Regions from separate parts of the Paenibacillus polymyxa M1 genome, predicted to be linked through region 4. Evidence: predicted binding sites of a transcription regulator. Region 4 holds the regulator's gene; each other region holds the start of a gene.
The links. Region 4 encodes Rex, which represses fermentation and respiration genes when NADH is low (regulators of the CRP and FNR family bind a similar motif). Its sites were predicted from a motif close to TTGTGAAATATTTCACAA; they were not measured.
Positions count from the first base shown of each region.

Region 1: the regulator Rex is predicted to act here: its motif matches at 1,120-1,137, upstream of nirB (nitrite reductase large subunit NirB).
Region 2: the regulator Rex is predicted to act here: its motif matches at 1,341-1,358, upstream of pflB (formate C-acetyltransferase).
Region 3: the regulator Rex is predicted to act here: its motif matches at 1,267-1,284, upstream of PPM_RS24345 (formate/nitrite transporter family protein).

Region 1 is NC_017542.1:772,594-775,814, forward strand. Features, by position in the region: gene PPM_RS03440 (spore germination protein) at 1-926, opposite strand, end outside; gene nirB (nitrite reductase large subunit NirB) at 1,244-3,221, shown strand, end outside.
Region 2 is NC_017542.1:3,534,516-3,537,736, reverse strand. Features, by position in the region: gene adhE (bifunctional acetaldehyde-CoA/alcohol dehydrogenase) at 1-1,180, shown strand, start outside; gene pflB (formate C-acetyltransferase) at 1,508-3,221, shown strand, end outside.
Region 3 is NC_017542.1:5,418,413-5,421,633, reverse strand. Features, by position in the region: gene PPM_RS24350 (FAD-dependent oxidoreductase) at 1-972, shown strand, start outside; gene PPM_RS24345 (formate/nitrite transporter family protein) at 1,359-2,204, shown strand; gene PPM_RS24340 (molybdopterin-containing oxidoreductase family protein) at 2,561-3,221, shown strand, end outside.
Region 4 is NC_017542.1:3,375,384-3,378,604, forward strand. Features, by position in the region: gene PPM_RS15125 (amidohydrolase) at 1-834, opposite strand, end outside; gene PPM_RS15130 (redox-sensing transcriptional repressor Rex) at 821-1,474, opposite strand; gene dinG (ATP-dependent DNA helicase DinG) at 1,502-3,221, opposite strand, start outside.

The sequences.
Region 1 (3,221 bases), 2.6 Mb from region 4:
TCTGTATTATGAGCCTGTTGGAATGGACTTAAATAATTGTCTTCGATGAGTTGTTCCACATACCCGGATTCAGGTAAAAAATCCATGTCTATTTTTGATATTCTGCGGCTTACTTCTTCAAGAAGGTCTGGATTCACAATATCCTTTATATACGCGATAACCAGATCCTTTTTGATTCTGCTGCCCACTTGGAATTTCTTCAATTCCAAACTTTTATTTAAACCCTGGCGCCGAAGCATCGAAGTGTTTTCACTCAATACTTCCGTAAAACCGATTCTGGGACCCCGAAGCAATGCTTCAGAGGTTGGCTCATTGACGGAGCGAATAGCGCCATTAGGAGGGCCCACCAGTAGCGCTTCCTTCATTCCTTCAATTAATAGGGCTGTATGACCTAAAAGGATGAACTCGTACAGTTCCTCCATACGGGTAACTTCACTAATTTGCGTAAGTGGCATCAGGCTTTCTTTTATAAAAGAGTTACTTATACCTTCCGGTTGTTCCTGCTGATCCTGACCCTGCTGCTGGCCTTCAAACATCAAGACCTCCAATACCTGCTTGCTCATAAGTTTTTCATCCTGCATACCTTCTATGAAGACTAACACGGACCGAGCATGAAATTTCTTTACCACAAACTCACGAAAATGCACATCACTATTTTCGCCTATAGCTTCACGAATTGCCTGTAAGTCGGAATCATAATTTCCTGTAATTTTAGAGCTCGGTTCATGCTGCTGATCCATGTGCCCTTCGTTATGTTTATTAGAGAGCGGATGACTGGAAGAGTGTTTGGATTTGGCTCCCTTACTGCCGACAAACGAATAAATCGAGGTGTTTATATAATAAATGCCTAAAGGAATAATCAACGCGAGGCCAGCTTGAAAGAGTGTACTCCAGCTAGGAAGATAAGAAATGATTTTAGACCACATGCTGATTACCTCCAAACAATTCAATTCGTTTTCCCATAAGATACAAGTTGTTCATAAAGTATTCCTTATAACGGTTGTATTTACGCATGAATTGGAAAGATTCTTTCGATGACACTGCTATGATTTCCGGTCCTTACCTTAATCCCTTGAAATAGAATAGGGAAATCCCTAAATATTCATAATTTTAACTACATTGTGATCGAAATCACATATAGACCTATCTACTGTATTAGAATAGAAGCATAAACAATATTCATTAGAAACGTAGAGATGTCGTCGGATAGGAAGTAGCGTCGAATGAATGGAGGAACCGGTATATGATAAACAGTAAAAAGAAGCTTGTGGTTATAGGGAACGGGATGGCTGGTATCAATACGGTCGAACAAATTTTAAAATTAACAGATAAATATGAAATTACAGTCCTGGGAAGTGAGCCGCATCCGAACTATAACAGGATCATGCTCTCTTATGTGTTGGAAGGTAGTAAAACAATAGATGATATCATACTGAACGATTTGCAATGGTATGCGGATCAAGGGATTACTTTATATACAGGAAAAATGGTTAAAAGTATCGACGGTGAGCACAAGAAGATTCTCACCGAAGACGGACTGGAAATTGATTACGATGTGGCTTTGGTGGCTACTGGTTCACAATCGTTTATTCTGCCTATTCCGGGTAAAGAATTACCGGGAGTTATTGGTTTCCGAGATATCGCCGATTGCTCGGCCATGCTGGAAGCAGCGAAGACCTATAAAAAGGCCGCTGTCATTGGCGGAGGTCTATTGGGGCTGGAGGCAGCTAAAGGCCTGGTCAACCTCGGGATGGATGTTACGGTCGTTCATCTAATGGAAGATTTGATGGAACGTCAGTTAGACCGGGAAGCCTCTGCGATGTTGAAAGCAGAACTGGAACGTCAGGGAATCAAGTTTGCTATGCAAATGCAAACTGCGGAAGTGTACGGTCAAGATCGGGTACAAGGACTGCGCTTCTCGGATGGAAGCGAGCTGGAAGCAGATTTGGTTGTAATGGCCGTCGGGATTAAACCTAATATCCAGGTAGCTAAAGAAAGTGATATGGAAACGAACCGCGGGATTGTGGTCGATGATTTCATGAGAACCTCCATGCCGGATGTATACGCTGTAGGGGAATGTGTTGAGCACCGTGGAATCTGCTACGGTCTGGTAGCTCCGCTGTTTGAACAGGGAAGTGTGATTGCCAAGCATTTGGCAGGCGTGGATACTGAAGGCTATGCAGGATCGGTAGTTTCCACCAAGCTTAAAATTTCAGGGGTAGATGTTTTCTCAGCTGGCGAATTCATAACCCAACCTGAACATACGGCGATTGTAGCGAAGGATGAGTGGAAGCGAACATACAAAAAGGTACTGCTTCGTGATAATAAAATTGTTGGTACTGTACTGTTTGGCGATGTGAGTGAATCTGCTAGTCTGCAAAAATATGTGCGTCAGCAAACGGAAATGACAGATGAGATCTATGGACAGATCATGGGTACTGGATGCGGCAATCACGGGGCGAAAACGTCATCCGTTGAAACCATGGCGGACGATGAAATTGTCTGCGGTTGTAACGGTGTGACTAAAAAGGCAATTGTGGAAGCAATCAATGAAAATGGATTGACCACCGTTGATGAAATTAAGGCATGTACCGGAGCTACGCGTTCTTGCGGAGGATGTAAGCCGGTTGTTGAGCAAATTTTGCAATATGTTCTTGGAGACAGCTTCAAAACATCAGCCAAGCAGGGAATATGTGGTTGCACAACATTGAGTCGGGACGAAATTGTGGAAGCGATCAAAACCAAAGGGCTGACCACTACGCGTGAAGTGATGAATGTACTCGGCTGGCATAATGATGAAGGATGCTCCAAATGCCGTCCGGCGCTGAATTATTACTTGGGTATGATTAACCCTGATACCTATGAAAATGAGGGAGATTCCCGGTTTGTAAATGAGCGATTGCACGCGAACATTCAAAAGGATGGAACGTTTACAGTGGTGCCAAGAATGTACGGCGGGGTAACGACTCCAGAAGATTTGAAGAAAATAGCTGATGTATCGCTTAAATACAACGTTAAAGTTGTAAAAGTAACTGGGGGACAACGGCTGGATTTGATTGGTGTCCGTAAAGAAGATCTGCCTAAAGTGTGGGAAGAACTCGATATGCCTTCGGGATATGCGTACGCGAAGTCGCTTCGTACGGTGAAAACCTGTGTTGGATCGCAATTTTGCCGTTTTGGTACACAGGACTCGATGGGCATGGGAGAAGTGCTGGAACGGA
Region 2 (3,221 bases), 160 kb from region 4:
TAAAATGCCTGATATCACACGTGTAGCCATTATCACTGACCCTATGATGGTGAAACTCGGATATGTGGACCGCGTCATTCATTATTTGCACCAGCGCCAAACACCAGTTGCGATTGAAGTGTTCTCTGAAGTTGAGCCAGATCCATCGACAGTTACGGTAGAGCGTGGTACTGAAATGATGAGACGTTTCCAACCGGATTGCATCATCGCACTCGGCGGCGGTTCGCCAATGGATGCTGCTAAAGGCATGTGGATGTTCTATGAATATCCGGATACTGATTTCAATAACTTGAAGCAAAAATTCATGGATATTCGTAAACGGATTTACAAGTACCCACGTCTGGGTCAAAAAGCACAATTTGTAGCTATCCCTACAACCTCGGGTACAGGTTCGGAAGTCACATCGTTTGCAGTAATTACAGACAAAAACCTGGGCAACACGAAGTATCCGCTGGCTGACTATGAGTTGACTCCTGATGTGGCAATTATTGACCCTGTGTTTGTATATTCGCTGCCTAAAACAGCTGTAGCCGATACAGGTATGGACGTTCTGACACATGCTATCGAGGCTTACGTGTCTGTAATGGCCAATGATTACACAGATGGTCTGGCAATTAAAGCCATTCAACTGGTATTCCAATACCTGGAGCAATCGGCTCTGATCGGCGACAAGTTGGCTCGCGAAAAAATGCATAATGCTTCTACACTTGCAGGTATGGCGTTTGCTAATGCATTCTTGGGTATTAACCACAGTCTTGCACATAAATGGGGCGGACAATACCATACGGCGCATGGCCGCACGAATGCTATCTTGCTGCCGCACGTTATTCGCTACAATGCGAAAAAACCGACAAAATTTGCTTCGTTCCCTAAATATTCGCACTTTGTTGCAGATGAGCGCTATGCAGAAATTGCACGCATACTGGGACTGCCTGCACGTACCACTGAAGAAGGGGTTAACAGCTTAATTGACGCGATCCGTAAGTTGAACAAAACACTCGGTATCGAGGAATCGTTCCAACAACTCGGATTCGATCCAAAAGACTTTGAATCACGTGTAGATTATCTGGCTGACCGCGCTTTTGAGGATCAATGTACAACTGCAAATCCAAAGCTGCCGCTGGTTACTGAATTGGCTGATGTATACCGCAATGCCTTCTACGGACGCTTTGATCAATAATATAATAGTATGAAGAGGCTTGTAACAAAGCATTTTCCTATACAATACCAATGCAGGCTCTCTATATAGAGGGCCTCTTGGTTTGGGAAGGGAGGTGAGCGGCGAGGCTGAAGGTATAGGCGTGAAGCTAGGGAAAATAAAGTGATAAAAATCACTCATATTGTGATTTATGTCACATACTACACTCTATCATTATTCTACAATAAGAGTGTAAGAAAGGTCCCGACACTGAGCGTAAGGCATCGGTGAAAAGGCCGGGCTCAAGAAATAGTTTAAACGTGAAAAAAATCACAAGTCCGGAAGACCAAACAATTTGGAGGGATTTACATGTCGGTGATTGAGAGAGAATTACAAGAGCAACAATCTGGCTGGAGAGGTTTTAAAAAAGGAAAATGGACTAGAGAAGTTAACGTCAACGATTTTATTGAAACCAATATCTCACCTTATGTTGGCAATGAAGAATTTTTGGTTGGTCCTACCGCCAATACAACTGCATTGTGGGAAATTGTATCTGATCTTACTAAAAAAGAGTTGGCAAACGGCGGCGTGCTTGATGTAGACGTAAATACGCCATCCACCATTATTTCACATAAACCGGGCTATTTGGACCGGGACAAAGAACAAATTGTCGGTGTACAAACAGATGCTCCATTCAAACGTTCTTTGCAGCCGTTTGGTGGAATTCGGATGATGATCGACGCTTGCAAAGCCTATGGTTTTGAAGTGCCACAAAGCATTGTTGACATTTTCACTCATATTCGTAAAACACACAACCAAGGTGTATTTGACGCTTATACAGATGAAATGAGAGCAGCTCGTAAAGCTGGTATCATTACTGGTTTGCCAGATGCATACGGTCGTGGTCGTATAATCGGTGACTATCGTCGCGTAGCTCTGTATGGTGCAGACTTCTTGATCCAAGATAAAAAACTTCAATTGAAAAGCCTTGAAGTTGATTCCATGGAAGAAGACGTAATCCGTCTACGTGAAGAAATTTCTGAACAAATTCGTGCTTTGAATGAATTGAAACAAATGGCTGCTGAGCACGGTTTTGATATTTCTAAACCAGCTAACAATGCAAAAGAAGCTTTCCAATGGGTATATTTTGGATATCTCGCAGCGATTAAAGAACAAAATGGTGCAGCAATGTCCTTGGGACGTGTATCTTCATTCCTTGATATCTATACTCAACGTGATCTTGAGGAAGGTACGATGAACGAAGAACAAGCTCAGGAACTGGTCGATCATTTTGTTATGAAACTGCGTATTGTTAAGTTCCTGCGTACACCTGACTACAACGAACTGTTCAGTGGTGACCCAACTTGGGTAACAGAATCCATTGGTGGTATGTCTGTCACTGGAGAAACTCGTGTTACCAAAAACAGCTTCCGCTTCTTGCACACACTGTACAACTTAGGACCTGCTCCAGAGCCTAACTTGACTGTACTGTGGTCAGAAAAACTGCCTGAGGGCTTTAAAAAATATTGTGCAAAAGTTTCTATTGAAACTAGCTCCATTCAATATGAAAATGACGATTTGATGCGTCCAATCTACGGCGATGATTATGGTATTGCTTGTTGTGTATCCGCCATGAGAATCGGTAAACAAATGCAATTCTTTGGTGCTCGTGCCAACTTGGCAAAAGCTCTGCTGTATGCCATTAACGGCGGTAAGGATGAAAAATCCGGCGTTCAAGTAGGACCTGAGTTCCCAGCCATTACAAGCGAAGTGCTGGATTACGAAGAAGTGTTGAGCCGTTTCAAACCTATGATGGAATGGCTGGCAAAACTGTACATGAACACTTTGAATGTTATTCACTATATGCATGATAAATATAGCTACGAACGCATTGAAATGGCGTTGCATGACCGTGATATTCTGCGTACCATGGCTTGTGGTATTGCGGGTCTGTCAGTTGCTACCGACTCCTTGAGCGCCATTAAATATGCAAAAGTTAAACCAATTCGTAACGAAAAAGGAATTGCTGTTGACTTTGAAATCGAAGGCGAATACCCTTGCTACGGTAACAACGATGACCGCG
Region 3 (3,221 bases), 2.0 Mb from region 4:
TGCAAAAACTATAATCATTCGAATGAAATCATTGAGAAAGCCCAGCACGTACAGAACATTACAGTCGTCGGAGCTGGATACATTGGTGTTGAACTGGTAGAAGCTTTTCAAATGAACGGTAAGAACGTAACGCTGATCGACAGTGCTGATCGTATATTGAATAAGTATTTAGACCATGAGTTTACAGACCGGATTGAGAATTCCCTGAGAGAACATGGCATTAAGCTGGTACTTGGCGAGACAGTAAGTCGTTTTGAGGGGACTAACGGTAAAGTAAGTAAGGTCGTGACCTCTAAAGGAGAGTATGAAACAGAGCTTGTTATACTCTGTATCGGTTTCCGACCTCAAACGGATCTGCTCAAAGGTCAGGTAGATATGTTGCCTAACGGTGCGATCATTGTGGACAATTATATGCAAAGTAGCTGCCCGGATGTGTTTGCAGCAGGCGACAGTTGTGCAATTCGTTATAATCCGACTGGCAAAACAGCGTATATCCCATTGGCGACGAATGCGGTTCGAATGGGGACGCTGGTGGCACGCAATCTGGTACAGCCGACCATTGCCTACATGGGAACACAAGGAACCTCGGGTATCAAAATTTACGAAGATAATATTGCGGGAACAGGAATGACAGAAGCCGCAGCAACCGACGAGGGGATGACTGTAGAAGCTGTAACCATTGAAGATAGCTACCGTCCTGAGTTTATGCCAACCTCTGAAAAGGTATTGCTGAAGGTTGTATATGAGCAGGAGACACGGAGAATTGTTGGGGCACAAATTATGTCGAAGGTCGATTTGACGCAATCCATTAACACGCTGTCTGTAGCCATTCAAAATCATATGACCATTGACCAGTTGGCTTTTGTCGATTTCTTCTTCCAGCCGCACTATAACAAGCCTTGGAATTTCCTGAACGCGGCAGGTTTGCAAGCATTGCCTACAATATCCGAACGGAACCCAGTTACTGTATAATTCGATTTGTCTGTGACATTGTTCATAAGTTTGTCAACAATCTGAAGCGTACGGATGAATCCTTATAGTACAATATAGAGAGCATAAGGATTAGGGGGAGACTTTATAATGGATTTGTTTTATATCCTTTTTCTTGTAGTTGTTGCAGCCGTCGGTCTGGGCGGAGTTCTTTGGTTCTTGAGAGCTGTTGAAAAGGAAGAATACAATTAAATGTAAAGCGCGTAGTAGCGCAGTAGATGTAATAAAATAGAAAAACAGTCCTTTATCCAAGGGCTGTTTTTTTTACACTTTATAAAGTGATTTTTTTCACAAACAAAATCACTGATTTTAAATAAAATATAAAAGAAGAATATTTTGTTTAAAAGATATTAAAGGAGCGGGGGCAGATGGCAAGCTATAAACCGGGGCAAATTGCCGAAAAGACGGTGGAAACAGGAGTGGCCAAGGCGAACAACCCGTGGACTGTGGCGGTAGTATTGGGATTTTTAGCAGGTGCATTTATTGCACTCGGGTTTTTGCTGGATATACGCGTTATTGCAAGTGCACCTAAAGAATGGGGGAGCATTGCTACCTTTATTGGAGCTGCGGTGTTCCCTGTAGGTCTGGTGTTAGTTTTGATCGCTGGTGGGGAATTGCTGACCGGTAATATGATGGCAGTGCCTTTGGCGAGATGGGCAGGACGAATTAAGACAGGAGCCATGCTTCGTAATTTGGCGATTATTACGCTCAGTAATTTTGCAGGTGCATTATTTGTTGCATTTTTCTTCGGTCATGTTCTGGGCTTGACCGAAACGGGTCCTTACCTGGATAAAGTGGTGGATATGGCAGGACATAAGCTGCATGAAAGCTTTTTGCAGTCTTTTATATCAGGTATAGGATGTAACTGGCTCGTAGCACTGGCTGTATGGATGGCTTATAGCACAGACTCCATCGGCGGCAAAATTATGGGAATTTGGTTCCCGACCATGGCCTTTGTTGCTATCGGATTTCAGCACGTTGTAGCCAATATGTTTCTCATTCCGGCGGCTATTTTTGCAGGTCATTTTTCGTGGGCAGAGTATGTTATGAATTTCATTCCGGTTTGGTTGGGGAATTTGGTAGGAGGCAGTCTGTTTGTGGCTGGAGCCTACTGGCTGGCCTATCTGAAAAAAACTCAAACCAACACACATTCCGTGAATGAATCTCAAATTACTCCTTCCGTTGCATCCAATCCGTTGAGTGATCATGCATAATCACGTTACTTTATGAAGCAATGAACAAAGCAAATCCGCCATGACAGGCCCGGGGGAACGAAACCTGTCATGGCGGATTTTTTTGGGAGTGGTCCATGATTTGGCATGGAGGATGAGTGTGCTCTCGTCCATAATGCCTTGATCTCTTTTACCCTGGGTATGTAATGATGAAACAGGATGATAAAAAAATAATTATGATTTTTAAAATCCGTTTTGCTCTAAACAGCAGGCGGATTTTTATATATTTTGGAGAGATGCTGTGTGGTAAAATCCTTCTCTTGCCATAGGCCAAAGCTGTAGATATGATAAGAACAGTGTAATTTTTGGAAACGGTAACGGAAAGGAGCATTAACACCATGGATCATCGCAATAGCGCGCCTCTTGAGGCCACACTTCAACACAACTTACACAGAGGACAGCGGATGACGGAGCAGCAGAACGGTATTTTTCCGGCCGTATGCCCGTTGGATTGCCCGGATACGTGTGGGCTCCTGCTTCACAAGGAAAATGGAAAGATAGTCAAGGTGACTGGTAATCCGGATCATCCCATTACCAAAGGGGCTATATGCAACAAAGTCCGGAATATGACCGAGCGAGTATATGATCCGGATCGGGTGCTTTATCCGTTGAAGCGTGTAGGCGCCAAAGGGGAAGGGAAGTTTGAACGAATTAGCTGGGAGGAGGCGGTCGATACCATTACAGGTCGGTTCAAGGAGCTGATACGTACGGATGGACCGGAATCCATTCTCCCCTACAGCTTTTATGGCAATATGGGTGTATTGAGTGTGGATGGAATGGATCGTCGCTTTTTCAATGCGCTGGGTTCAAGCCAACTGGATCAGACGATTTGCAGTGTGGCTGGGAATGAAGGCTGGGCATCCGTTATGGGATTTAAGGGCGGCACAAGCCCGGAGGACACAGAGGATGCAGAGCTCATTATTGTATGGGGCGGAAACGTCATCAGCACCAACATGCATCAGGTCGTATTGGCTGAGAAAGCACGTAAAAAAGGTGCTA
Region 4 (3,221 bases):
CAAGTTGCTGCCTGGATTATGTGAAACCGCCACACCTCGTTCCGCTAATAAAGCTATCTCTTCGTCGTTCAAGTGTACGCCGTGGGCAACAAGTGAAGGGCGGGAGAAAAAGCCAAGCTTATCTAAGTGTGCAACTGGACGCAAACCGTAGTCGCGTACGTTTTGCTCAACTTCGGCGATGGTCTCGGACATGTGCGTATGCAATGGTAAATCGAGATCATGTGCTGCTTGAACAAATTTCTCAATAAACGCTGGCGGGCATGTGTATGGGGCATGCGGAGACATCATCGTTGTGATACGTCCGTCTGCTTTTCCATGCCAGTTACGGGCAAAAGTCACGGCCTCAGCCAGCTTGATCCGCTGTTCTTCTTCTGAACAGAGTCCAATGGCTCCACGCATCAAACTTGCACGGATGCCCGACTCTTCAGCTACACGTGCCACCTCATCCATATGATCGTACATATCCAAGAAAGTTGTGGTTCCACCTTTCAGCATTTCCAGCACTGACAAGGATGTTCCCCAGTACACATCCGTAGATGTAAACTTGGCTTCCATAGGCCACATTTTTTCCTGAAGCCACACTTGAAGTGCCAAGTCATCTCCATACCCTCGCAGCAGAGACATCGCCGCATGACCATGAGTATTAATCAGACCAGGCAAAAACAATAACCCGTTACCGTCGATTGCTTCCGTCTCTTCCTCACCCGCAGGCAGAGTCTCGCCAATGTAAGTAATACGGCTATCCTCCACAATCATAAAACCATGGATTACCCCAGCTTCAGGTCCATTCACGGCAAAAGAACCGTTTTTAATCATCCATTTATTCACTGTCATATTGTGCTTCTTCCTTTCCGTCCTCCAGGTAATAAGCGAGGCTAAGCAAATCAGTTGTAAAGTCTGTGGCATGTATCCGAATGTTAGCCGGTGCCTTGAGAATGATAGGTGCAAAGTTTAAAATCGCTCCAATTCCACTCTCAATGAGCCTATCAGCTACGTGTTGTGCCTCAAAATCAGGTACAGTAATAATCCCGATTCGAATATTTTTTTCTTTTACAGTCGTTTCCAATTCATCCATCGGCTGAACGACTAAGGTATTGATTCTGGTCCCAACCTTATCCGGGAACGCATCAAATACCGCCACAATCTTCATATTGTCTTTTAAATAAGCGTTATAGTTTGATAGGGCTTGACCCAGATTACCCGCTCCGACCAATACTACATTAATTTGCTGGTCGATTTTCAGAATATGGCGTATTTTCTCAATTAGATAAGAAACATCGTAACCGATACCCTTCCGACCAAAATCGCCAAAATAGGCAAGATCTTTACGAATTTGGGCCGGATTCAAATCTAACCTCTGTCCCAGCTCTTGAGAAGAGACCGTAGCCACCTCCCGTTTGTGCAGTGCATTCAGATAACGTAAATATACGGGTAATCTCCGTACGACAGCCTCTGAAATTTTATCTGATTTCATACTTGCTCCCCCTAATTGTAACGGACTTTAGGTGTCCGTCCGTTGTGCCTCTGTCTCCGGGGCGGATTGGAGCCATTCGGCGATGCGGGGCACCATTTGCTCCGACGGCATATGCTCCATTTTTGGTCCCGGTAACGAGTACAAAAAGTGCTTTCCATAATAGGATTCGATCACACGCGTATCGTAAACGATAACGACTCCGTGGTCGCTCGCTGTACGTACCAATCGTCCAAATCCCTGTTTGAAGCGAATAACTGCTTGTGGTACAGACAGCTTCATAAATGGGTTCTTCTTCTGCTGCTGGAGCAGCTCGCTTTTTGCCTCCAGTAACGGGTGATTGGGCGGTTGAAACGGCAAGCGAACGATGGCCAGACAAGTCAAAGCCTTCCCTGGAATATCGACGCCTTCCCAGAAGCTGCTGGTTCCCAGCAATACAGAAGCCTTGGCTTCCTGAAAACGACGGGTTAGCTTGCTGCGGCTCCCACTGTCCACACCTTGTCCTAACACGGTAATATCACTGGATGCCAACGCCTCTTTGAGCGGCTCATACACTTGCCGGAGCATCCGATAGGAAGTAAACAGAACGAGCATTCTCCCCCGCGTCGCCTGAGCAGTCGCTCCTAGAGAGCTAACGAGCATTTCTACAAAGTGTGCATCCCCTACACTGCCCTTCACACTCGGAAAATCCCGCGGAATGACCAGCAACACCTGATCCCTGTAATTAAAAGGTGATGGGAGCTGTGACGTCATTAATCGTCCTTGATCCGCGGCCTCCTGCAAGCCGAGTTGATCGGTCATGTACTGAAACGACTTATCTACCGATAAAGTAGCAGATGTCAGAATAATACTTCTTTTTTTGTCAAAAAACATTTCTTTCAGCTGGCGGCTCACATCGACGGGCACCGCATAAAATTGCAATGATTTACTACGGAATTGCCCACTCGCTTCGAGCCAATATACAGTTGTTTCATCATCGAGTCGTATAAAGAAGCGCAAATTTTCCCTAATCCCCGCCAAATCCTTAAGCAGACCCGTGATATCTGTAATGAGACTATCCGCCGCATAATCGTCGTGTTCTTCCTTGACATCCAGCATCAGCTTGTCGCCCTTGCGCAAAATTTCACTCAACGTTACATAAAGCTGATTTTCCAACGCCGCCGCTTGATCCCACTTTGCAGGCTTGGCCGACGGTTTGAGACGCGAAGAAAATTGTCCCGTTTCACCCGGTGTGGCATCAGAGCGCTCTGGCAACATACCAAACAGCTTATCGCTTAGCAGGTCCCAAGTTTCCTTAACCTCTAACACGAGTGGGTACAGCTGATCAATGGTCGAGGCCCATTCCGTCGACTTCTCATGCCCCGACTTTGCCAACTGCTGACGTAACGAAGGCAATTGTCCGTTCTTACTGTCCTTGAACAATCGAGTCAGCGTATGCACGAGTGTGAAATATTTCATATGCATGCCTAAGTGCTTACCGGCTACTTCCTCTAAATGATGGGCTTCATCAATTACAAGATGTTCATAGCTAGGCAATAGCTGGTGACTTGCTTTGACGTCAGTGAACAGCTTGGAGTGATTCGTAATAACCACATCCGCTGTTCCTGCTTCATGACGTGCACGATGATAGTAGCACTTGCGGAACCATGGGCAAGAACGGCCGAGACAGGACTCGGAATCACTAGCTACTGTTTCCCAAAAATCCCCTCCACGGTTGCTCAGGTTCAGTTCCTCATCATCACCAGTTTCT